Regions from separate parts of the Heyndrickxia sp. FSL W8-0423 genome, predicted to be linked through region 2. Evidence: predicted binding sites of a transcription regulator. Region 2 holds the regulator's gene; the other holds the start of a gene.

Region 1 (12,806 bases), 330 kb from region 2:
AATTTCTTCTTGGAATAACACTCTATCCGTTTCTTTTATCGCAAGATCCTGTCCATTTGATGCCGAATATGACCGCATACTCGTTCTTTTAACATATCCATCCTTCGTAACTGTGACCATCACATCTTCGTTCGGAATCATAACCTCTAGGTTAATTTTGATTTCCTCAATTTTTTCCTCAATAAGAGCCCTTCGATCATTTACATATTTCTTTTTAATTTCTTTAAGTTCTTTTTTGATGACGTTTAATAAATTTTTTTCGCTATCTAGTATTGATGTAAGTTCTTCTATTTTTTTTCTAAGCTCTTCTGCTTCTTTTTGCAATGCTGTAATATCCGTATTTGTTAAACGATATAGTTGCAAAGATACGATTGCTTCAGATTGTGCTTCAGTAAATTGGAATTTCGCAATTAGATTATCTTTAGCATTGCGTTTATCCTTAGATGCACGAATCGTTGAAATCACTTCATCGAGTATTGATAAAGCTTTCATCAATCCTTCAACAATGTGTTGACGTTCTTTTGCCTTATGTAAGTCATATTTTGTCCGATTAGTTACGACTTCTTTTTGATGACTAATATAAGCATCTAATAACTCTTTCAATCCCATAAGTTTCGGTCTGCGATTAGCAATGGCCACCATGTTGAAATTGTAGGTTATTTGCAAATCCGTATTTTTAAATAAATAATTCAGAACTCCATCTGCGTGGGCGTCCTTTTTTAATTCAATGACAATGCGGAGACCCGTACGATCGGTTTCATCACGTACTTCGGAAATTCCTTCTACTTTCCGATCTAAACGTAACTCATCAATTTTTTTCACCATATTTGCCTTATTCACTTCATATGGAATTTCAGTGATAATGATTTGCTCGCGGCCGCCACGTACGGATTCAATTTCTGTCTTACCACGAACTACTATTTTTCCTTTACCAGTTTCATAAGCTTTTCTTATTCCGTCAATCCCTTGAATAATTCCACCAGTAGGGAAATCAGGTCCTTTAATGACTTTCATTAAATCATCTACGGAACAATCAGGTTTTTCAATACGCATGATCGTTCCATCTATCACTTCACCTAAATGATGCGGTGGGATATCTGTTGCATAACCTGCTGAAATTCCTGTTGATCCATTAACCAAAAGATTAGGGAATCTTGCTGGTAGAACAGTGGGCTCCTTTGATGTATCATCAAAGTTTGGGATAAAATCGACTGTATCCTTATCAATATCGCTTAAAAGCTCGGATGCAATCGCTGATAATCTCGCTTCAGTATAACGCATCGCAGCAGGAGGATCTCCATCAATACTTCCATTATTACCGTGCATTTCAATTAAACCATTTCTTACTTTCCAATCCTGGCTCATCCGAACCATTGCTTCATATACAGACGAATCACCATGCGGATGATAATTACCGATTACATTACCGACCGTTTTTGCTGATTTTCGGAAACCTTTATCATTTGTGTTTCCTTCGACATGCATCGCATATAAAATACGGCGTTGGACAGGTTTTAAACCATCACGGGCATCCGGTAATGCACGATCTTGAATAATATATTTACTATACCGTCCAAAACGATCACCTAATACTTCTTCAAGGGGCAGGTCTTGAAATTTCTCTAAACTAGTCATCAGTCTTGGTCCCCTCCTTCAACTGATAAATTTTCATTTTCTAAAATGCTTTGATCTTCTTCTAAACCAAAGGCAACATTGTTTTCAATCCATTTTCGACGCGGTTCAACTTTATCACCCATTAAAGTTGTTACACGTCGTTCTGCACGAGCAGCATCATCAATTCGTACACGTATCAATGTTCTCGAATCAGGATTCATCGTCGTTTCCCATAATTGGTCGGCATTCATTTCACCTAATCCTTTGTAACGCTGAAGTATATAACCTTTTCCTACCTTTTTCGTTACGCTTGATAGCTCATCATCCGTCCAGGCATATTCAATTATTTCCTTTTTTCCCGTCCCTTTACTCGCTTTATACAAAGGAGGTAAGGCAATATAAACCTTTCCGGCTTCGATAAGTGGTTTCATATAGCGATAGAAAAATGTAAGCAGTAACACTTGAATATGTGCTCCATCGGTATCTGCATCGGTCATGATAATCACTTTATCATAATTGACATCTTCTAAGTTAAAGTCTGGTCCAACACCTGCACCGATCGTATGAATGATTGTATTAATTTCTTCATTCTTAAAAATATCTTGCAGTTTTGCTTTTTCCGTATTGATTACCTTACCACGCAATGGGAGAACCGCTTGGAACTTTCGATCACGCCCTTGTTTCGCTGAACCTCCTGCAGAGTCACCTTCGACAAGATAAAGTTCGTTTTTTTGTGGATTCCGCGACTGTGCCGGAGTTAATTTTCCAGATAAAAGACTTTCCGACTTTTTGCGTTTTTTTCCACTGCGAGCTTCTTCGCGTGCTTTTCTTGCTGCTTCTCTTGCTTGAGCAGCTTTAATCGACTTTTTAATAAGCAAATTACTTGATTCGGGATTTTCCTCTAAAAAGTAGGCAAGATGTTCAGAAATGACAGCATCGACAGCAGATCTTGCTTCACTTGTTCCAAGCTTACCTTTCGTTTGCCCTTCGAATTGCAGTAACTCTTCCGGAATTCGGACTGAAATAACAGCTGCTAGTCCTTCACGAATATCGGTACCTTCCAAGTTTTTATCCCGCTCTTTCAATAAATTAACTTTACGGGCATATTCATTGATCACTCTTGTCATTGCTGTTTTTGCGCCAACTTCATGAGTTCCTCCATCTTTTGTTCGTACATTGTTAACAAATGAAAGCATATTTTCCGAGAATCCATCATTAAATTGAAAAGCATATTCGACCTCGATCTGACCTGCTTCTCCTTCAATAAATACGACAGGATGAAGAATGTCCTTTCCTTCATTCAAATATTCAACAAAAGCTTCGATTCCATTTTCATAAAAAAATACATCATTTTGATCGTAGCGTTCATCAATAATTTCGATTTTTAATCCTTTTAGTAAAAATGCAGACTCGCGTAAACGTTCACACAACGTATCGTAATTATACGAAGTCGTACTAAATATGGTCGGGTCTGGCTTGAAATGAATGAGTGTCCCTGTTTGGTTTGACTTTCCGATTTTTTCCAATGTTGTTTCAGGTTTTCCACCATCTTTAAATTTTTGTTGATAGACATATCCATCCCGTTTAATTGTAACAATTAGCCATTCGGATAATGCATTGACGACAGATGCACCTACTCCGTGCAAACCACCACTTGTTTTATAACCGCCCTGACCGAATTTTCCACCCGCGTGTAAAACAGTAAAAATTACTTCAGTAGTAGGCTTTCCTAGTTTATGCATACCCGTAGGCATTCCACGACCTTTATCTTCAACACTAATACTGTTGTCTTTATGTATTTTAACAATAATGTGATCTCCGTTTCCCGCTAAAGCTTCATCAACGGAGTTATCTACTATTTCATAAACTAGATGATGCAACCCGCGAGCATCTGTTGAACCGATATACATTCCCGGTCGTTTTCTTACGGCTTCCAGGCCTTCTAATACCTGTATCGCATCATCATTATACTCAATCAAGTTTTGTTTCTTTGCCACAAATATTCCCCTTTCAAAACAACACTGCTCTCTATCTACTTTCCTTATTATTTAAATACAGACGAAAAAACAAACAACTGTTCGTATATTATTATAGCATTTTCCGGACAAACGTCTAACAACTATTTTAGCGATAAATTAATATTTAGCAAACTTCTTTTAAAAATGCTTTATTAAACTATGCAAAGATAAAATAAAAAAACAAAGCAAGCGTTAAAACTACACGCTTGCTGCTAACAAAAAAGTCTATTTGGTTAGTGCATGCTCTACTTTAATACAACGATCCATTATTACTGTTTTGCCTTTTTCTTTTAATAATTGATAGGCTTCCTCATTTTCCACACCGAGCTGTGCCCAAAATACATCGGCATCAATTTCCAGAAACTCTTTAGCAAGTTCAGGTAAGTATTCGGACCGCCTAAAAATATCCACAATATCGATGTGCCCCTCAATTTCCTTTAGTGTAGATACTGCCTTAACCCCTAAAACCTCGTCCACAGTTGGATTTACTGGTATAATTTCATACCCGGCTTTTTGCATTGCTTCAGAAACCATATACGATGTACGTTCTGGATTATTACTTAAACCGACAACAGCAATTCGTTTTGCTTTTTTAAGGATTTTTCCAATTTCTTCGCGACTAGGATTTTCAATAGACATAAAAGGTCCTCCCATCTAATATTCACCTTTTTTTCTACACTTATCGTACTTCAATCTTTTAAGAACTGCAAATTAATGACTAGACACTTCCTTACGTTTCTTCCAAAGTAAATATTGCTCAGTTACAACGGCTGTAATAGTTCCTAGAATGAGACCGTTATTGATTAATGATGCAATAACTACCGGAAGACCCTCAGTTGCTCCCGCAGGAAGAAACATTACCCCTACCCCAATTAAAAAACCAATTCCTGCCGACGTATAAGTTATTTTTAGATCATTTGCTTTTTCGATTTCCGATAAAGCGATACCAACCATTTTTGTAAATATAACAAAAGTGACTGAATAACCTACAGGAGCTGGCAAAGCGGCCATAATGTTCATCAATGGGGGAAGAAGAGAAATCACCGTGACAAACAAACTTCCTAAAATGAATGGCTTTAAGGCTTTTATTCCTGTCTGGCTAACAAAACCAGCGGAACCAGAAATGGGTACTGATCCAATACTAGAGAAAATCCCGCCGGCAAATTGATTAATACCGGAAATGATGCCTGCTTGTTTAAAGCGATTCGCTTGTTTATGATCTTTTTTTAATACCTCTTCCATCACACGTATTGATGCAATCATATTTGTAACTAGTAAGATTGTAATAAAGAAAGAAGTAACAATTATCCCAGAATCTAATTTAGGAAATCCGAATGATAAAATATCCGGGAATGAAAACCAATGCCTGCTTTTTAGCACACTTGGAGATAATCCAAAAATGATAAATAAGATCCATCCGAAAATCATTCCGAGCATAATCGAAAATTGTTTAATCCACTGAATTTTAATTTGTCCTAAGTAAAAGGTTAGAATAATGATGATAAAACATAACAAAGCAGTAATAGGCTGAATAACATGGACACCATCGGTGAGACCGAGCATCCCTTTCATGAAAGAGCCGCTTAATTGTAGAATCAGCAAAAACAAATAGATGAATGTAACGGTTGGTGTGAATAATTTAGCCAACTTTTGAATTAAGCCGAATGCGGATAAGATAATAAAAAATACTCCACTAAGCATCAACCCACCCGACAATTCACGGAGTGTTTCAATATTGGAAGTATATAACGTTCCAACAAAACCGGCATAAATCGTGAAAACACCCCACCATAAACCTGCTGGACCTTCACTAATTGGCAAACGATGTCCAATGATGCCTTGCAATAAACCGGCAATTCCTAAAACAAAAATAGTTCTTTCAACAAAGGCTGATGTTTCAACTGGATTTAAATGGTATAAATCTGCTATTGCGATAGGAGCTGCAATTGCTCCTGCAATCATAAAAGCCATCCATTGGATGGCAGAAATAGTTGTTTTCACTTTAAGAACTCCTTGCTGTATGATCTTTTACCTTATTTATTATACATTGTGCCACGGTTTCATTAAACTATAGATGTTTGGAGAGGCGTAACAAAATCATTTATTTATTGCTCAATGCGGATAATGAGGATTGAAGTGCTAACCAAGCTGATTTGTCTGCAAAATATCGCGACCAGGAGGCAATTCCTGCTAGTTGATAATTTGCGGCTAATTTCGCCCGTTTATTCAAAGATAAATTGTCCTCTAGCCACATTTTATAAACAGCATTGGTTTTTGCGTCGGTATATTCAACATAGTTTTGTCCTGAATCGGCATCTTCAATTGCTGTTAATTTTCTTTCTTTCATCCATGCATTTGCTTGATCCATCGATAATGCTTTAGAAGAAACCGAAAGTTTTCCCTCTTTCATTTCTTCTTTCCATAAACGAGTAAAGAATGGGACACCAAGTATTAATTTTTCGTTCGGTACCTCATTTAACAGTTGTTTCAAATTCGATTCTACCCATGGAAGACTTGCTACACTTCCGGCTGTTTGCGCTCCCCCCCAATGTTCATCGTAAGCCATGACAATCATATAGTCGACAACCGAGGAAAGTTTTTCTCGTTCATAGAATTCAGACCAATTACCATCGGCGATAAATGTAATATCCATGGATACATATTTATGATCGTTATGGAGATAGACTGCCGCTTCCCGAACGAATTGTGTAATGAGTGGACCATCCTTAGGATCCACATTTTCAATATCGATATTTAAACCATCTAATTGATAGGTTTTCATATAACTTCGTAATTGATTAATAATTTTTGTTCGTGTTTCATAGTTGCTAAGTGCAACTTTCGTTAATTCGGGATCAAATGAGTTTGAAAAAAGTGCCCATACGTGATATCCGTTTTTTTTGGCCCACTTGACATAATCCTTTGAAGCTAAATTTGTTACATCACCATGATTATTCTTTAATTTAAACCAAGTTGGTGATACAACATTTACTCCAGGCATTTTTGGCAGTTTTGCCGGATCAGGATTTTTAGTATAAACTGCTTCCCATGTTAAATGGATAGGTACATTCATTTGCAGATTTGATTTTTTCTCCGGACGGGTTTTCGTCGCTAAACGAACTTGTTCATTTTTAACTACATATTTTTTCTTTATATAGCCGCCAATTCCTTCCTCTGTTCGTATAAGATAGAAATCCTTTTTTTGTTTTTCAATTCTTACGTTTTCTCCCTTATTTACGACTGCAACATATGGTGATTGCAAATCAGGGGTCGTACGAAGTTTTAAATAGGCTTCTTTCACCTTTTTATCGATAATCTTCCCCTTGTAATAGGTAGAATTATTTTTTTCAATCCAGACAATTTTACTATGCTTCGTCACTTTTGTTTGAATAGGATAAATTGATGTTAAAGTTTTCAAGTCTATAAATAACTGATTGTTCATATTTTTAATAATAGGTTGTTGCGCATGAACAGGTTTTTGATTAATAAAATAGGTCTTTTTATTAATAGGAATTTGGATCACTTTTTGGTTTGTCGTTATGATAACTGATTGCTTTTCAGTAAAAACGGAATCATCAATTCCACTATGGACCACTTTAATCGGGATATAAATGTTTTTCCCTTCTATCAACGCTTGATCTTGTATTTTTCCATTAAGCAAAATAGAATATTTTTTGTTCACATACGGTTCCTTCTCAGAAGATGCAAAAGGATAAAGATAGATTAGTAGACCAATGGTGCAAAGAATAAACAAAACTACTATTCCAAACATCACTTTTTTCATTCGATTGGTATTGGTTTTAACTTCTATTGTTTCCATATCATTTCCTCCCTATTTCATCCTACATGAGTACTTCATACAAGAAAAGGGGAAAATTGATAAATAATTATTTTTTTCTATCTATGCTGTACATGTGATACAATAAAAAAGCCTTAATGATATGTTTTTAAAGGGGTTATGTTAATGACGTATGCACTTATTATTATTTTAGCTTATTTACTTGGATCGATTCCTTCCGGATTAATTGTAGGGAAATTATTTTACGGAATTGATATTCGTCAACATGGGAGTGGGAACCTAGGTGCCACAAATTCATTTCGGACACTAGGAGTAAAAGCTGGTACCGTAGTAATAGTAGCTGATATTTTAAAAGGTACACTTGCTACATTATTACCTAAATTTTTCGGGGTTGATGAATCAATCCATCCGTTATTAATTGGATTAGTGGCAGTCATCGGTCATATGTTTCCTATTTTTGCGGGGTTTCGGGGAGGAAAAGCAGTAGCTACATCTGCTGGTGTATTACTTGCCTATGTACCATTACTATTTTTATTTCTTGTTGTCGTATTTATTATTAGTTTAAAAATATGTAAGTATGTATCCTTATCTTCGATGATTGCTGGTATTTTCGCAATTATTTATGCGCTAATCCGGACTTTTCTAACTGGTGATTGGCCATTATTAATTGTGGTGACTGCTTTAGCATCCTTTGTAATTTATCGACACCGAACTAATTTATCACGAATCAAAAATAAAACCGAACCAAAAGTTAAATGGCTATAGTAATTAAAGGACTCCATTATTTATAGAGTCCTTTAATTTTTTTTCAATACTTTTTAAATTATCTTAAAAAATAGTTTAATATGTTAAAATAGAAGAGATCACGAAATAAAGGCTGGTAAACAGATGACTAAAAAGCGAAATTTCCTTTTATTTTCGATAGTTACTATTTTAATAGTGTCAATTTTGGCGTTAAGCTGGATACAATATAACCAATGGAAACATTCATTTTCAAAACGAATACACTCTTCCCTTCCCCATGCTTCGAGAACATCAGGTATGGCTCCGAAGGATTTTCAATATAGTGCCGTTATCGGTGGAATTGGTGATATTCTTATACATGATTGGGTATATAAAGATGCCAAAACAGAAAAAGGGTATAATTTCAAGCCAATGTTTCAACCAGTAAAATCGATTCTTCAGAAACCTGACTTCTTAATTGCAAATCAAGAATCTATTCCTGGAGGAGAAACGCTTGGATTATCTACTTACCCTTCTTTTAACAGTCCGTATGAAATCGCCGATGCCATTATAGATGCGGGAGTGGATTTTGTATCAACGGCTAATAACCATGCATTAGATAAGGGCGAAGCAGGAATAAAGAATTCAATTTCATATTATGATAAAAAGAACTTACCATATGTAGGGACATTTAAAAATGAACAAGATCAAAATACCCTTCGGATACAAAATGTTAACGGAATAAAAATTGCGATACTTGCTTATACATACGGGACAAATGGAATTCCCGTACCGAAAGGGAAAGATTACTTAGTAAATATTATTAATAAGAAAAGAATCTTGGAGGAATTGTCTAGAGCCCGTAACAAAGCTGATTTAGTCATTCTCAATTTACATTGGGGTATAGAATATATGAGGATCCCAAATGAAGAACAAAAGGAACTAGCAAAAACCTTCACTGATGGAGGTGCTGATGTCATTCTAGGTCATCATCCTCACGTATTACAACCTATTGAAAAGCTACATACAAAAGATGGTCGGAATGCTGTTGTAATTTATTCTTTAGGGAATTTTATTTCTGGTCAAATGAGGGATTATAAAGATATAGGCGGGATGATTGATTTCAAAGTCTCTAAAAAGGTAACAAATAACGAAAACAAGGTTAAAATAAGTGATATTCATTTTACACCGACCTTTGTAGACAATAAAAACCATCATCATTATCGCGTGTATCCATTAAAGGAAGCCTATAAAAAAGGTCTAATCGATCATTCCTACAATGAAATTATGGAACATATGACAGAAAGCATGAAATAGTTGTAAGCATTTTGTTAGAATGATTCTTTTCAAAAAGCTTATAATGATAAATATTGATACTCTTTATGTGAGAGGGGACAACTTCATGGAAATACGTATAACAGATGAAGCAGTAAAATGGTTTCAGGATGAGATGTTTTTAAAAAATGGAGATAGTGTTCGATTTTTTGCAAAATATGGCGGCTCATCCCCCGTACAACAAGGATTTTCTTTAGGGATTTCAAAAGAGTCACCAAGTGATCCAGTCGTCACTACTGAACATAAAGGGATTCTTTTTTATATTGAAGAAAAGGATCTTTGGTATTTTGATCAGCATAATTTGCTTGTGGACTATGACAAAGAATTAGATGAACCTATTTATGAATACAAAAAAGGCTGAATCACAAAAAACATGCCATCCCAATCAATGGCATGTTTTTTGTGTAAGATTAAATTTTAAAATATCATCTGTCAATCCTTCAATATTTAATATTTCATATTGTTTATCGCCTAATAAATCAAAATGGGAATAGCCATCTTTCCGATGATGGATCCATTCCTCCTTTAATCCAAATTTAGCTCCCCAGTTTGCAAGTTTTTGTAAGTCTTTACATCCCACTTTCGTTACTGAGGTACTTTTCGGAAAACGCGGATCAAGCCAAAAATGAGTAATAAACGCGATTTTTCCTTCGTCTATTTCTCGTTTCCATTTTGAAAGTTCCTCTTTTGTGATTCCAAAAGCCAATAATTTTTCCCTCCCTATTATTATTTTTTTGCATTTTCATATGCACGATGCCAGTCTGGGAAAAACTTTCGAATGGACACTGGGCGAAACGACTCTTTTTTTACACATGCATGTTTTGATTTTGCTACGACAGATACTTCGCCTTTCTCCGTTAGCACTTCATAACCGTATGTAACACGTATGCCATCATATTCTTCAATCCACGTCTTTACAATAGCCGTTTCCCCGTAGCGAACAGGCATTTTATATGAAATCTCAATATCAATAACTGGGGATAAAATCCCTTCGTTTTCCATATCAGCATATTTAAATCCTAAATCTTCGATTAACTTTGTCCGCCCAAGCTCAAGCCAAACTAAATAATTGGCATGATATACAACTCCCATTTGATCTGTTTCCGCATATCTGACTTGAATTTCTGTTTCCGAAATAATCATTGTAATCCTTTTCACCTTTCCAATAAAATTCTATTTTTATCTTATCACTATTATAATTTTTGAACAAAAAATAAAGCCAGCATGTTGCTGGCTCTATTTTTCTTACTGGTAGTTATTATTTTGTGCTTGTGCTTCGTCTTTCACTTCACTGCGCATCGCCTCAATACTTTCACGACGGCGTTCATTCTTTGCTTCAATATTAGCCCGTTCTTCATTACTTGAAAGGCTTGCCGTTTCTTCAGCTTTTTCGATATTTTCAAGTGTGTTATCAATCATATTTTGCAATTTCTCTACATTATCACTACGATCATCCGGTTTTGGTTTATTCCATGCCATTTCTTCTTACCTCCTGAAATGAGTATAATGAACCACTTTTACAGCGGCACAATGTTAGTATGAGTTTTTTTAGAAAAAAAAGTATGGTGTTTATTTCTAAAAATAATTCGACTCTAAAGGGTTACTCTCCCTTAGTTTGCATTACCTGTGCATGCTGTCCAGACTTATCTTGCATTTGTTTACCTTTGTTGCCACCGAAGGATCGTGGCTGGGTTCCAATATGGTTTGGCACATAATATTTGCTTTTCTTATTTGGATTACTCATCATAACTCCCCCTTTAGTTATAAGATTTGCAAATAAAGGCGGATTATGAATGCTAAAAATCGGTTTATTTTGCTAATTTCATCGAATGCTTTTGCTCTAATTTTGTTTCGATTCTTTCTATTGCTTCTTGATCTTTTAGTAGTGCTTGTTTATTTTCTAATACTAAATCTGAAAAAGATTTTTTATTTGTTTTTCTCATTGAATATTCTACTCCTTATTATTGTAAATTTCTTTTTTTATAGTATGATCATAAAATTAAAAATTTATAATTGTTTTAGGCATTTATACAAAATAATTATCCATTTTTGCAAATTCTCAACAAAAAAATAAACACCATTATAGGTGTTTATTGGGGATTAAGCATTTTTTTCAATTGATCTTCATTTAATTCTCCAATTTGTTTGTTTATAATAATGCCTTTCTCATTCAGTAAAAACGTTGTGGGAATAGCGATAACTTGGTAATTTTCATTAACTTTTCCTCTTTCATCAATAAGGATAGGAAAAGTTAATCCAAGTCTATTGACATACTTTTTCACATTTGCCCTAGGATCAATATTAATAGCAATGATATTTAAATCGCTTTTATGTTTAATAGAAAATTTTTCCAACAATGGCATTTCTGTTTTACAAGGCGTGCACCATGTAGCAAAAAAATTGATAAGTGTTTTTTTGCCCTTTAGATCCGATAATTTCATCGTTTGTCCATCTAATGTATTTAATTGAAACATGGGAGCCTTTAATCCTATATTTAAACCTTCTTCAGGGTCCTGATCTGGTTCCTCAATTTGTGATGACATAATATCATTGTAGAGTTTGTCTAAAGCTTGATCGCTAGCAGCTGTCGGCAGTTTTTTTCCCTTTTGTACATTCTGATCTTCTTTATCTTTTTCAACTGCTTGTACAACCATAACACCGACTAAAATAAGAATAATGGCGAGTGGAATGATCTTTTTTAACATGTCATCCTCCTATAATATGAAATCGTTTATTATATTATATGTAGGTGACTAAATATTAGTATGAAAAAACACACTCTGTAAGTAACAGAGTGTGTTTTTAGTAAACAATTATGCTTGAAGTTTATCGCGAAGTACCATTTGAAGGATACCACCATGACGATAGTAATCAATTTCAACATCAGAGTCGAAACGTACTAATACTTCAAATTGTTTTTTGTTTCCTGCTTCGTCTGTAGCAGTAACAGTTAAAATATCGCGTGGTTTTACAGTTTCATCGATTTGCACATCAATTGTTTCTTTTCCAGTTAAGCCAAGAGTATCGGCATTTTCACCATTTTTGAATTGAAGTGGAAGAACACCCATCAATACAAGGTTAGAGCGGTGAATACGTTCGAAGCTTTCTGCGATAACTGTTTTAATACCAAGAAGATTTGTTCCTTTAGCTGCCCAGTCACGAGATGAACCCATACCGTAATCTTTACCTGCTAGAACAACAAGACCAGTTCCATCTTCTTTGTATTTCATACATGCGTCATACATGGAAGTAACTTCATTTGTTGGCCAGTAAGTAGAGTAGCCACCTTCTGTTCCAGGAGCAATTTGGTTACGAAT
Region 2 (12,806 bases):
TCTTAACTTCAATCATAGTTGGGCGAGTAACATCGGATTTTGCTTCCTCAAGTGCTCTAGAAATGGCTTCAAAGTCATTTCCATCTTCTACACGAAGATATTGCCATCCATATGATTTAAATCGTCCTTCCACACTTTCTGAAAATGATTTATCTAAATCACCATCTAGTGAAATATCATTTGAATCATATAATACAACTAAACGACCTAGTTTTAAATGTGCGGCTAATGATGCAGCTTCACTGGATATCCCCTCCATGAGATCTCCATCACCACAAAGTGCATATGTATAGTGATTAACTATATCGAATTTATCTTTATTGTAAACACCTGCTAAATGACGTTCAGCCATTGCCATGCCAACAGCCATCGCAATTCCTTGTCCTAATGGACCGGTAGTTGCTTCGACTCCTTTAGTGTGTCCAAATTCTGGATGTCCAGGTGTTTTGCTTCCCCATTGACGGAATTGTTTAAGATCATCAATGCTTAAACCATATCCTGCCAAGTGAAGTAGGCTATATAGTAACATTGAACCATGTCCAGCTGACAAAACGAACCGATCTCTATTAAACCATTCCGGATTTTTCGGATTATGGTTCATAAATCTAGTCCAAAGTGTGTAAGCCATCGGTGCGGCGCCCATAGGTAATCCCGGATGACCTGAATTGGCTTTTTCAATCGCATCAATAGAAAGTGTTCTTATCGTAGTTACTGCTAATTGGTCTGTATTGTCAAACAATTTTATACATCCTCTCTATCATATAGTCCAATATTAATATTAAACATGTTTATATTATAACTCAACTAAAGAAAAGTATAGTTTTTTATCTTTTATTGAAATGAATTATTATATATACACGAAAAAAGGCTGATTGGTCAGCCTTATCAAAAGAACTAATTTAATTATTAATGTAATCTTTTATTCGCTTGGATATTGCGGACTTTTTGAGGAGTTACATCGTTTCCTTCCGGATCAATCACGCGTACCGTTTCAATCGTATTTTTCATGGATGAACGAAAACTTTCTAAATACTCGCGTCGAAGACGAGATTGTTCCTTAGCTTCCTCATTAGTTAGTCCTTTTCCTTTAGACTTTTTCGATAGTTCATTAATTCTTGCTATTTTATCTTTAGAAAGCATATAGCTACTCCTTTTCTATAGAAACTACTATCTTTTCCAGTATAAGATACAGTAATAGTACTAGATAAATACTTTGTTATCAAGAAAAGAGCTTAAGCTTTCATTCGTAGTTATTCTTGCTTTACATATTCTTGATATCTTCTATGCACTGTTGCTTTTGAAACATCATATCCAAATCCTCTAAGTGTTGCTGCTATTTCAGCAAATGTAAGGTTATTCTTTCGCAAACGGACTATTTCATCGATAGGCATTTCCTTTCGATCACGCCCTTGAATATTCCCATGATCTTTTAAATTCAATTCTGGACGATATCCTTTATCAACTGCCCGTTTCATCCCTCTTTTTATTTTTAAATTATGTAATTTCCTTTGGTATTCTTCCACCATACTAACAATATTTAGAACCATGGAATCTGATTCGGACAATTCTAATTCACCTTGATGAGAAATACTATAAACTTTAATGCCTTCTTTAAAAAGACAATGTAAAAGAGCAATTTTTGCATTCCCTCTGCCTAATCTCGTCTCGTCTTGAATTAATAGCACATCAATGCTTTTTTCTTTTATAAGGTCAAGAATTTCTATAATCCCCGGACGATCTAAATGATAGCCACTTTCTTGATCATGAATCACTTGAACAACATCGAATCTATAAATTTTAGCCATCTCGATTAGTTCAGCCTCTTGCCTTTCAAGTGATGTTTCTTGGGTTTGTTTTGTTGTACTAACACGACAATAAATTACTGCTTTCATCATTTCTATTACTCCAAATCTAAAGCATATTGATTACTGTCATCCAACTGTTTTTTCATTTTAACAGGGATGACAATTTTATCTCCAGCTTTTATATTACTACTTGTTAAATGATTTTTATTCGTTACCCATTCAATGAAATCATTAGGATTCATTGAATGTTCTTCTGAATACATATGAGCAATTTTCCAAAGTGATTGTCCTTTGGATACAGTGATTTGCTGATAGTTTTTGTCATCTATAAAAGTGTTTGTTGCATATAAACCTATAATTAATGATAGAACAATTAATATAATAACATAAGAGTATTTTTTCCATAGAATAAGCATATAAAAAACCTCCTTCGAATGTATGTTCGTTTATTTATTTTTATTATAATGCGAACACTTGTTTTTAGTCAACAGTTTTTTTCGAACTTATGTTTGTATAGTTAGTTAAGAAATGCTATAATAAAATTAATCTAAAAGTTACGAAATAATCGGGGTGTGTATAATGACAAAACTTTCAAAAAGGCAACAGGATATACTGGATTTTATAAAACAAGAAGTGAAAGCAAAAGGGTATCCACCATCTGTACGCGAAATAGGAGAAGCTGTTGGACTTGCTTCGAGTTCTACTGTACACGGTCATCTGTCAAGATTAGAAACAAAAGGATTAATTAGAAGAGATCCTACTAAACCACGGGCAATCGAAATTCTCGATTTTGAATCAGAAAGCATTCCTAAACAAAACGTCGTGAATGTTCCTTTATTAGGTAAAGTTACCGCTGGTATGCCTATAACTGCCATTGAAAATATTGAAGAGTTTTTCCCATTACCGGAACAATTAGCACCCGCTGATGAGAATATCTTTATGTTAGAGATTGTCGGTGAAAGTATGATTGAAGCAGGTATTTTAGATGGGGACTACGTAATTGTCCGCCAGCAACAAACAGCTAATAATGGGGATATCGTCGTTGCTATGACAGAAGATGATGAAGCTACAGTAAAGCGTTTCTTTAAGGAGAAAGATTTTTTCCGCCTTCAACCGGAAAATTCAACAATGGCTCCAATCATTTTAAACAATGTCTCTATTTTAGGAAAAGTTATTGGTCTTTACCGTCACATCATTCATTAAGCAAGATTTTTATTAAAAACAAAACCCCTTTATACCAATGGTATCAAGGGGTTTCACTATTAATACATTTGCATATATTGCTCGCGTTCCCATGGGTGGACTGTTGTTCTAAACATATCCCATTCAATCTCTTTTGCTTCTAGGAAATGTTCAAGAATATGTTCACCAAGAGCACTTGTCATTACTTCATCGGAAATTAAATTTTCCAATGCTTGTTTCAATGTTCCAGGAAGGTCAATAATTCCTGCTTCCTCACGTTCTTGTTTATTCATAACATAAATATTTCGGTCAACCGGTGCTGGAACTTTAAGTTTATTTTTAATACCATCTAATCCTGATTTTAATAAAACAGCCATTGCTAAATATGGGTTTGCTGCAGGATCGACACTACGGACTTCAATGCGTGTGCTTAATCCACGTGAAGCCGGAATTCGCACTAATGGACTACGGTTTCTAGCAGACCAAGCAACATAACATGGTGCTTCATAACCAGGGACTAAACGTTTATAAGAGTTTACAGTCGGATTGGTGACCGCGGTAAAATTCGTTGCATGTTTAATTACGCCAGCAATAAATTGATATGCCGTTTCACTTAATTCAATTTTACCATTTGGATCGAAGAAAGCATTTTCACCATTTTTGAACAGTGATAAGTTGCAGTGCATACCGGATCCACTTACACCAAACAATGGTTTAGGCATAAATGTTGCGTGCAGACCATGCTTTCGGGCAATGGTTTTAACAACGAGCTTAAATGTTTGTATATCATCACATGCTTTTAATGCATGCGCATATTTAAAATCAATTTCATGTTGACCAGGTGCTACTTCATGGTGTGAAGCTTCGACTTCAAATCCCATTTCCTCAAGTTCTAATACGATATCCCGACGACAATTTTCACCTAAATCGGTTGGTGCAAGGTCAAAGTATCCCCCATTATCATTTAATTCTAATGAAGGTTCCCCTTTTTCATCTAATTTAAATAAGAAAAATTCAGGTTCAGGCCCAAGATTAAAATCTGTGAAACCTAACTCTTCCATTTCCTTCAATACACGTTTCAAATTATTTCGTGGATCTCCCGCAAATGGTGTTCCATCAGCATTATAAATATCGCAAATTAAGCGGGCCACTTTCCCTTTTTCAGCTGTCCAAGGAAATACTACCCATGTATCTAAATCAGGGAATAAATACATATCAGATTCTTCAATTCTAACAAAACCTTCAATTGAAGAACCATCAAACATCATTTTATTGTCTAACGCTTTTCCAAGCTGGCTAATCGGAATCTCAACATTTTTAATCGTTCCTAATATATCAGTAAACTGAAGACGAATAAATTTCACATTTTGCTCTTCTGCTATTCTTTCAATGTCACTACGATTATACCTTGACATAAACAATTTCCTCCCTATGGGTCCTATTTTTTAAATCAACTGTCAATTAGTGAAAAAATCTCGGTCTTTCATTTTGCATTCCAGGGCGTTGAAATCTCCCTGCTTGTAATAGTTCTTCCCTTAATATTTTTCTCACTTCTTCGTTAGATACTTCCTGTTTTGTTGTAGTTGTTTCTGTTGGAGTTGGTTCATTTTTCATAACTAATATTTTCTTAATTCCCGCCATATTTATGCCTTGATCTAACAAATCTTTAATTTCTAATAATTGATCGACATCATTTAAAGAATATAGCCGGCGGTTCCCATCTGATCTAGCCGGATGGATTAAACTATGTTCTTCATAGTATCGGATCTGACGGGCTGTTAAATCGGTTAATTGCATCACTGTACCAATCGGTAAGATTGGCATTGAACGACGAATTTGATTACCACTCATTAAAAACTCCGCCTTTCATATTTACTATATAAGTACTTTAATATATGTTAGATTAATTGTCAATAGAATGTTAGATTTTCTTACATAACTTTTTTTAACAAATTTCTTTTGTTAAAAGTCTGTTGTTTTAGCTCCAATTAACTATCTACATAACATAGCCTAAAAATAAAAAAGCGCGTGAAATCTAAGGTTCACACGCTTTCAATGCTCCATTTATATTAAATTCTTCGTTAATAAACGGTCTAATGCTAAACAGACAGCAATTTTCACATGAGTATATGTCAATCCGCCTTGTACATATGCAGTGTATGGTGGTCTCAGCGGACCATCTGCGGATAATTCAATACTTGCTCCTTGAATAAATGTTCCCGCTGCCATAATCACATCATCTTTATACCCGGGCATATAGCTAGGATATGGGGTAACATACGAATTGATTGGTGAAGCAAATTGAATTGCTTGGCAAAACTCAATCATTTTATTCGGATCTTCAAATTGAACAGACTGAATAAGATCGGTTCGTTTCGCATCCCATTTTGGATGTGTATTTAAACAAAACTTTTCTAAAATTGCGGATGTGAAAACTGCCCCTTTTAATGCTTGTCCAACTACATGAGGTGCTAGGAAAAATCCTTGGTACATTTCTTGTAAAGAATAAAGTGAGGCACCCGCCTCAGCACCAATACCAGGTGATGTCATGCGATAGGAACAGGCATCCACCCATTGCTTCTTGCCAACGATATATCCACCTGTTTTTACAATTCCCCCGCCCGGATTTTTAATTAAGGATCCAGCCATTAAATCTGCCCCAACATGACAGGGCTCAATGTTTTCAACAAATTCCCCGTAACAATTATCAACGAAAACAACCACATCCGGTTTAATTTCTTTAACAAACTTGATCATTTTTTCGATTTCTTCAATTGTAAAAGAAGGGCGATTTGCATATCCTTTTGAACGTTGGATACCAATCATTTTTGTATTCGATTTAATGGATTTTCTGATTCCCTCATAATCAATCGTACCTTCACTTGTTAAAAGAACAGTATTGTATTCTATTTGAAATTCTTTTAAAGAACCAACACCATTTCCTCGAATCCCGACTATTTCTTCTAACGTGTCGTATGGCTTGCCGGTAATATATAATAATTCATCTCCTGGTCTAAGCACGCCAAATAAAGCGATAGAAATTGCATGTGTTCCCGATATAATTTGTGGACGAACTAGCCCTGCTTCTCCACCAAATACGTCAGCATAAATTTTTTCGATGGTATCCCTTCCGATATCGTCATAGCCATAACCTGTAGAAGGATTAAAATGCGAATCACTTACACGATTCGCTTGAAAACTTTGTAATACCCTAAACTGATTTTCTTCAATTCGTTGATCTATTTTTTCGTGAATTGGTTTAATTTGTTGTTCAACTTCTTCAATAATTGGCTTTAATTTCTCACCATTAGTTAAATACTGTAACATCTTGTTGCTCCTTTAAAATCTGATATTAGCCATTACCCTTCTTACTTATAAAGAGAATGTGTAATTTCATCTTAACAGAAAAATATGAAACAAAAAAATTTTTCTTGTAAGTCTGTTTTATCGTGATAAAATCAAATTTGTGATGAAAATAATAAACATACATATTAGTAATTTTAGAGCCTAATTTTTTCATATCATCATAGATTATCTATACTTCTAGGAGGTAAACCCAATGACTTGGGAAATTCTAAGTATTATTGGCACCATTGCTTTTGCCGTTTCTGGCGCAATCATTGCAATGGAGGAAGAGTATGACATATTGGGAACATATATATTAGGAATCGTAACGGCTTTTGGCGGAGGGGCAATTCGTAATCTTCTCATTGGAGTTCCAGTCTCAGCACTTTGGGAGCAAAGCCTCCTTTTCCAAATCGCGTTACTATCTATTACAATTATTTTCTTATTCCCTCATAATTTATTACGTCATTGGCAGCGTTGGGGGAATTTTTTCGATGCAATGGGACTTGCCGCATTTGCTATCCAAGGAGCATTATATGCAAAACAAATGGGGCACCCATTAAGTGCAATAATCGTTGCAGCTGTATTAACCGGAAGTGGCGGAGGAATTATTCGTGATGTTCTTGCGAAGAGGAAACCGCTCGTATTACAATCCGAAATATATGCTGTTTGGGCAATTCTTTGTGGATTTGCTATCGGGCTAGGTTTGGCAAAGGAACCGATTGAACTCTATTTATTATTTGCTATTATCACAATGCTGCGTGTGCTATCCTATATCTTTAAGTGGAAACTTCCAAATAAAACTGGAATAAAAACGGCTAGTCATCATGACTAACCGTTTTTATTATTGGTTATCTGGAAACAATAAATCATTACTTCTGATTGTTAGTAAATCATGTCGATCAAAATGATGATTATTTAGCAATCTCATAGCTTGTGAACGAATCGATTTTTCGATTACATTTCTGACATACCTTCCATTTGAAAAACTAGTCGGATTCATCATTTTTACATATGATAAATGGTCTTTTAATTTTCTTTCCGCATCATGACTTAGCACATATTCTTTTTCGTACAACATCCGCTTACCTATTTCCATCAACTGTTCGACATTGTAATCAGGAAAATGGAATACTAACGGAAATCTAGAATGAAGACCGGGATTTAAGCTAAGAAAATAATCCATTTCTCTCGAGTATCCGGCTAATATTAAAATAAACTCATGCTGCCGATCCTCCATATGCTTGACCAGTGTATCAATTGCTTCTTTACCGAAATCCTTTTCTCCCCCCCTGCCAAGGGAGTATGCTTCATCAATAAAAAGAATTCCTCCTATCGCTTTTTTAACTAAATCACGTGTTTTTTGTGCAGTATGACCAATATATTCACCTACTAAATCTGCCCGTTCGGCTTCTATTAGATGCCCCTTTGTTAATACATTCATTTTTTGAAAAAGTTTGCCAATCAATCTTGCTACAGTTGTTTTCCCTGTTCCCGGATTACCTTTGAACATCATATGAAGCGCCTGCTTACCAGTTTTTAGACCTGCTAATTCCCGTTTCTTATTAATATATATCCAAGCATATATTTCCTTAATCATCTTTTTCATTTCATCCATTCCAACAAGAGCACTTAATTCTTCTTCAATTTCCCTGAGTGCCTCATGCTCTGTTGTTGATACTCTCTTTTGAACAACTTCCTTTGGATGAGTTTTTGAGGATTCTCTTTGTTGCGCACCGAGGACAATACTTATTTGGCCATTATTTTTCATGCGTATTGGTTGATCCAAAGCGTTCACCTCACAATCTGAAAACAGTATACGCCAAGAGGTAAAAAAGTGTGACAAACGCCCAGGTCCAAGCGTTTTTTTAATCACCTATTTTTAAATAGTATGAATACTTTTAGGCATTCATTATTGTGAATTTGATTCTATACTAATATTTTCAAATGCCCCAATAGGTCTTTTCGTTTTCCCTCTCCACATTCTATTCCCTTCTACAAGTAAACATTACTTTGTCCTTTTCAAAAATTATCGAAATGAAAAAAGCATGTTTAACTGTTCAGTGTTAAACATGCTTTTTTCTATTTAATCATTATTGTTCTTCAAAATTTATTTGGACATTTTTTAAAGGAGAGAAGGTTGATATTGCGTGTTTAAAGACAAGCTGTTGTTTCCCTTCTGACTCAAATAATACTGTGAAATTGTCAAAGCCTTTTATTTGTCCACGAAGTTGAAATCCATTTAATAAAAATACTGTTACTGAAGTGCCATCTTTACGTAATTGGTTTAAAAACTGATCTTGAATATTAATTGCCTGTTTCATAAAAATCCTCCTCTTCTATCTCTATAATTATTAATTCGATTTTAATCGAAGCTTTCCTGCAACAAAATGTGATATTTCGCTTATTTTTTTCTTTCTATCCATTTCATTTGTCATATCAAACCATGTTACATCCATTTTATTTCTAAACCAAGTTAATTGTCTTTTGGCATATCTTCTGGAATTTTGTTTCAATTGATTAATCGCTTCGTCTAAAGTGATTTTCCCATCAAAATAATCATACAGTTCTTTATATCCGATTGCTTGTATAGACTGAGCATTTCGAATTCCTCGTTCATATAAACCTTTTACTTCGTCTATTAGTCCTTCATTAATCATGTTATCCACCCGTTGATTAATTCGTTCATACAATTTATCTCGTTTCATAGTAAGACCAATTATTGCCACATCATATAATAATTCGGTTGCTTGTTGCTTTTGATATTCTGTTGCTGTTTTCCCGGTACAATGAATTACTTCCAACGCTCTAATGACACGTCTAATATTATTGGGATGAATTTTTTTGGCACTTTCGGGATCCATTTGCTCCAGCAACTGATAGACGCTTAAATTCCCTTCTTTTTCTGCCTTTTTTTCGTATTGAGCCCGTATTGTTGCATCCCCGGGTGCTTCGCTAAATTGATAATCGTAAATCACCGACTGTATGTATAAACCTGTACCACCAACAATCATTGGTATTGCATTCTTCTGAGAAATAATATTAATTTCTTTCCTTACTTTTTCTTGGAATTCTGCAACAGAAAATGGTTCGTCAGGTTCTTTAATATCTATTAAATGATGGGGAACTCCATTCATTTCTTCTTCTTTTATTTTCGCAGTTCCAATATCCATCCCTTTATAAATTTGCATAGAATCACCGCTTATGATTTCCCCATTAAATTGTTTTGCGAGATGAATACTCAATTCCGTTTTTCCAACTGCTGTTGGTCCGATAAGTACGATAAGTTTTTGTTTCTTTTCCAAACTTTTCACAGCCTTTTCACATGTAAAGAATATCTATATCGTACCATATTTAATGATAATTGACTTTAAAGAAATAATAATATTACATCTGTTTCGTTGCAATGTAACAGCTCTTTTTTACTATTGCACAGTTAATAATTGTTTCCTATTTATTTGTATTTATACACTAACACGCAAATTTCAAAACATTTTGTCGTGTTACCGAAAAGAAATATCGGATTTTTTTGAACTTTTTGCAGAAAAGTGTTGATTTGCAGGTCTGATTTTTCTATAATTTTATTTGTTGTCCGATAACTTATCGATTTTGAACAATAAAATAACGGATTTTGAAGAAATTGCTCGAAAGGAGTTTAATATAAAATGGAAAGACATTTACCTTTATCCAATGATTTTTTACTAATAACTTATAAGAAAGCTATAAAGTTAAAATTGCCGAAAGAATTTATTGAGATGCTCCGTGAAGAACTTGAGAAACGTCAACTACAATTGAAATAAAACCTCATTGTTATACACTACATATAAAACTCTACTTTTCTTTTTTACTAGTTTGATGCATATCTCCCTAGAATTTCAAAAATCAAAAGTTCGTATCATACCGTATAATGTAAAAAATTATCTGTATTTTCCTACTTCACTCCTTTATCAACATATTGATTATAAAATATGATACTATTTTATACATCAATAAATCAAAATGAATAGGAGTCATTATGCTTTCAACAAAGAAAAACAAACATTATTTATTTTTAATTTTTGTTAGTCTGTTTCTTATTAGTAGTTTCCTAGTTGGTTGCGATGCTCTAGCAAATAAGGAAAGAATTTCTACAGCATCAAGTATTCCGAAAAATACAATTTCAGCTAAAGTAAAAAGGGTTGTTGATGGAGACACGGTGAAGGTAATCTTGGAAGGGAAAGAAGAAACGGTTCGAATGATTCTCATTGATACGCCCGAAACGAAGCATCCACGTATTGGTGTACAACCTTTTGGCCCAGAGGCATCGAATTTTACTAAAAAAATGTTGACGAATAAAAGCATTGAATTAGAAATGGATGTACAAGAGCGAGATAAATATGGTCGCCTCCTTGCATATATATGGTTGGATGGAAAAATGTTCAACCGGATTTTATTAGAAAAAGGGCTTGCAAGAGTTGCGATTTTCCCTCCGAACACAAAATATGTTGATGATTTTGAAAGAATTCAAGATAAGGCCCGACAAAAAGAAATAGGAATTTGGAGCATTGAAAATTATGCAACTGATCGAGGATTTAACTCCAGTGGTCTACCACCAGTTTCTAGTAGATCTTCAAAAGAACATTCCAGTGGATGTAAAATTAAAGGGAATATTAATTCTAGAGGGAAAAAAATCTATCATTTGCCAAATGGACAATACTATCAACAAACAAAAGCTGAAGCTTGGTTCTGCTCTGAAAAAGAAGCTAAAGAGGCCGGTTATCGTAAATCTCAAAGATAGACTTTGACAAATGAAAATTCTCTTAACAAATTTTTCTTTTTTAAGTTTCACATTTTTTCTCAATAAATGGATATACTATCTTTCGATAAACATTTTGACTATCGGAGGTTGTTGAAAAATTGAAGAAACATTATATGCTTATAAGTCTTTTAAGTGTCTTTTTATTTTGCAGTCAACAAAATATTTTAACTGTCAAAGCACACGATCATAAAGAGATTGAGGCAAAACATGTACACTTACATATAAGTGATCAAGAAATAAATGATTTAATAAAAAAGGGATATACAAAAAGAGATATTTTCAAGGCTTACTTTATTGCTAAACACGCAAAAGAAAAGTTAGATGTTGAAACTATCCTAAAGGTATATAAACAGAAGCAATCATGGGAGGAAACAGCTAAATATTTTAAGGTTGATATTGAAAAAATTAAAAAAGAGCATTTCGAAAAACATAAACAGTTTTATAAAAAGAATAAAACACAAATTATCCAATATTTAGCTACATATACTGGTAAATCACCAAAAGAACTTGACACATATTTAAAGGACGTTGATTTACACTTTTTAGTTGTAGCCGCCGCTATTTCTAAAAAAAGTAATACTGATCTTAATCAAATCATTCAGTATAAAAAAGAAGGAAAACATTTAAAAGAGATCATTTCTATAAAGAAACTAGATCCAAAATCTGTATTCAATGAAGCTAAGAATATTCATAAAGGTATTTATCGTGCAATAAAGAAATAAATCATTTATTTTAGGCTGACCTTTTATAAACAATTGGTCAGTCTTTCTTTTCTAGTTACCCAAAACATCTGTTCTTATTTCATACAAACAAACGTTTCGTTATAAAAAATAGAAAATGATCCAAAGAGAAAAATGACATGACAATTCAATCATTTTTTTTCTACTGTACCATTTGTCCATTCAAAAGCTCATTACTAACCATACAATGTATTAATCTTTTTTCGTGGAGGTGATATTATGTCTGGTGGATATTCTGGAGGAATGGGCTTTGCATTAATCGTAGTCTTGTTCATTCTTTTAATTATTGTAGGTGCTTCCTATATGGGTGGAGCTTACTAATGCTATTCATTTTATAATGGCTGAATGAGACCTACCCATTGTATGTAGCAAATTACTTTTGGTTTAGCCTTTACCTCTTTTCCTTGACAATGCATTTTCCACTATAGTAAAAAGACGCACCATTTCAGTGCGTCTTTTCAATTTTAATGAATATTTTTTTTCTTGAAATTTCCGCCACGAACTTCGGCAATATCGCCAACAGCAAGAAAAGCACGTTCATCAATTTCTTCTAAAATAGCAGTTAACTTAGCTTCCTCTAAACGGTTAATAATACAAAAAATTACTTTCTTTTCGTCTTCTGTATAAGCCCCTTGTCCATTTAAATAAGTAACGCCCCTTCCCAGACGGGCAAGTATAGCTTCCCCTACTTCTTTATGTTTATCAGTAATAATCCAAATAGATTTCGATTCATCAAACCCTTTGACTACCGTATCAATTGTTTTTGTAGCTATGACGTATGCAATTATGGAGTACATGGAACGGTCCCACGAAAAAACAAATCCCGCTATACCAAGAATAAAAACGTTAATAAACATAATAATTTCGCCAACAGAAAAAGGTAATTTCTTATTAAATAATATAGCCAGTATTTCTGTACCATCTAAAGCTCCACCA

The links. The regulator LexA, encoded in region 2, represses DNA repair genes until DNA is damaged. The targets are predictions, from matches to a motif close to CGAACATATGTTCG.
Region 1: a site for LexA is predicted at 3,682-3,695, ahead of parE (DNA topoisomerase IV subunit B). Genes of this name have one in related genera too.

The regions. Positions count from the first base shown of each region.
Region 1 is NZ_JBBPBE010000001.1:3,010,054-3,022,859, reverse strand. Features, by position in the region: gene parC (DNA topoisomerase IV subunit A) at 1-1,635, opposite strand, end outside; gene parE (DNA topoisomerase IV subunit B) at 1,635-3,611, opposite strand; gene MKY81_RS15395 (CoA-binding protein) at 3,858-4,271, opposite strand; gene MKY81_RS15390 (purine/pyrimidine permease) at 4,344-5,633, opposite strand; gene MKY81_RS15385 (glycosyl hydrolase family 18 protein) at 5,734-7,452, opposite strand; gene plsY (glycerol-3-phosphate 1-O-acyltransferase PlsY) at 7,597-8,196, shown strand; gene MKY81_RS15375 (CapA family protein) at 8,371-9,471, shown strand; gene MKY81_RS15370 (HesB/YadR/YfhF family protein) at 9,557-9,850, shown strand; gene MKY81_RS15365 (hypothetical protein) at 9,875-10,195, opposite strand; gene MKY81_RS15360 (acyl-CoA thioesterase) at 10,216-10,632, opposite strand; gene tlp (small acid-soluble spore protein Tlp) at 10,735-10,968, opposite strand; gene MKY81_RS15350 (acid-soluble spore protein N) at 11,090-11,233, opposite strand; gene MKY81_RS15345 (FbpB family small basic protein) at 11,298-11,432, opposite strand; gene MKY81_RS15340 (TlpA family protein disulfide reductase) at 11,580-12,194, opposite strand; gene acnA (aconitate hydratase AcnA) at 12,303-12,806, opposite strand, start outside.
Region 2 is NZ_JBBPBE010000001.1:2,680,754-2,693,559, reverse strand. Features, by position in the region: gene tkt (transketolase) at 1-739, opposite strand, end outside; gene MKY81_RS13675 (DUF896 domain-containing protein) at 907-1,140, opposite strand; gene MKY81_RS13670 (YneB family resolvase-like protein) at 1,251-1,892, opposite strand; gene yneA (cell division suppressor protein YneA) at 1,901-2,221, opposite strand; gene lexA (transcriptional repressor LexA) at 2,385-3,008, shown strand; gene glnA (type I glutamate--ammonia ligase) at 3,068-4,402, opposite strand; gene MKY81_RS13650 (MerR family transcriptional regulator) at 4,449-4,838, opposite strand; gene MKY81_RS13645 (methionine gamma-lyase family protein) at 5,052-6,314, opposite strand; gene MKY81_RS13640 (trimeric intracellular cation channel family protein) at 6,547-7,167, shown strand; gene spoVK (stage V sporulation protein K) at 7,177-8,121, opposite strand; gene hfq (RNA chaperone Hfq) at 8,426-8,656, opposite strand; gene miaA (tRNA (adenosine(37)-N6)-dimethylallyltransferase MiaA) at 8,687-9,637, opposite strand; gene sda (sporulation histidine kinase inhibitor Sda) at 9,998-10,132, shown strand; gene MKY81_RS13615 (thermonuclease family protein) at 10,348-11,109, shown strand; gene MKY81_RS13610 (hypothetical protein) at 11,229-11,852, shown strand; gene MKY81_RS13605 (YjcZ family sporulation protein) at 12,090-12,191, shown strand; gene MKY81_RS13600 (YitT family protein) at 12,335-12,806, opposite strand, start outside.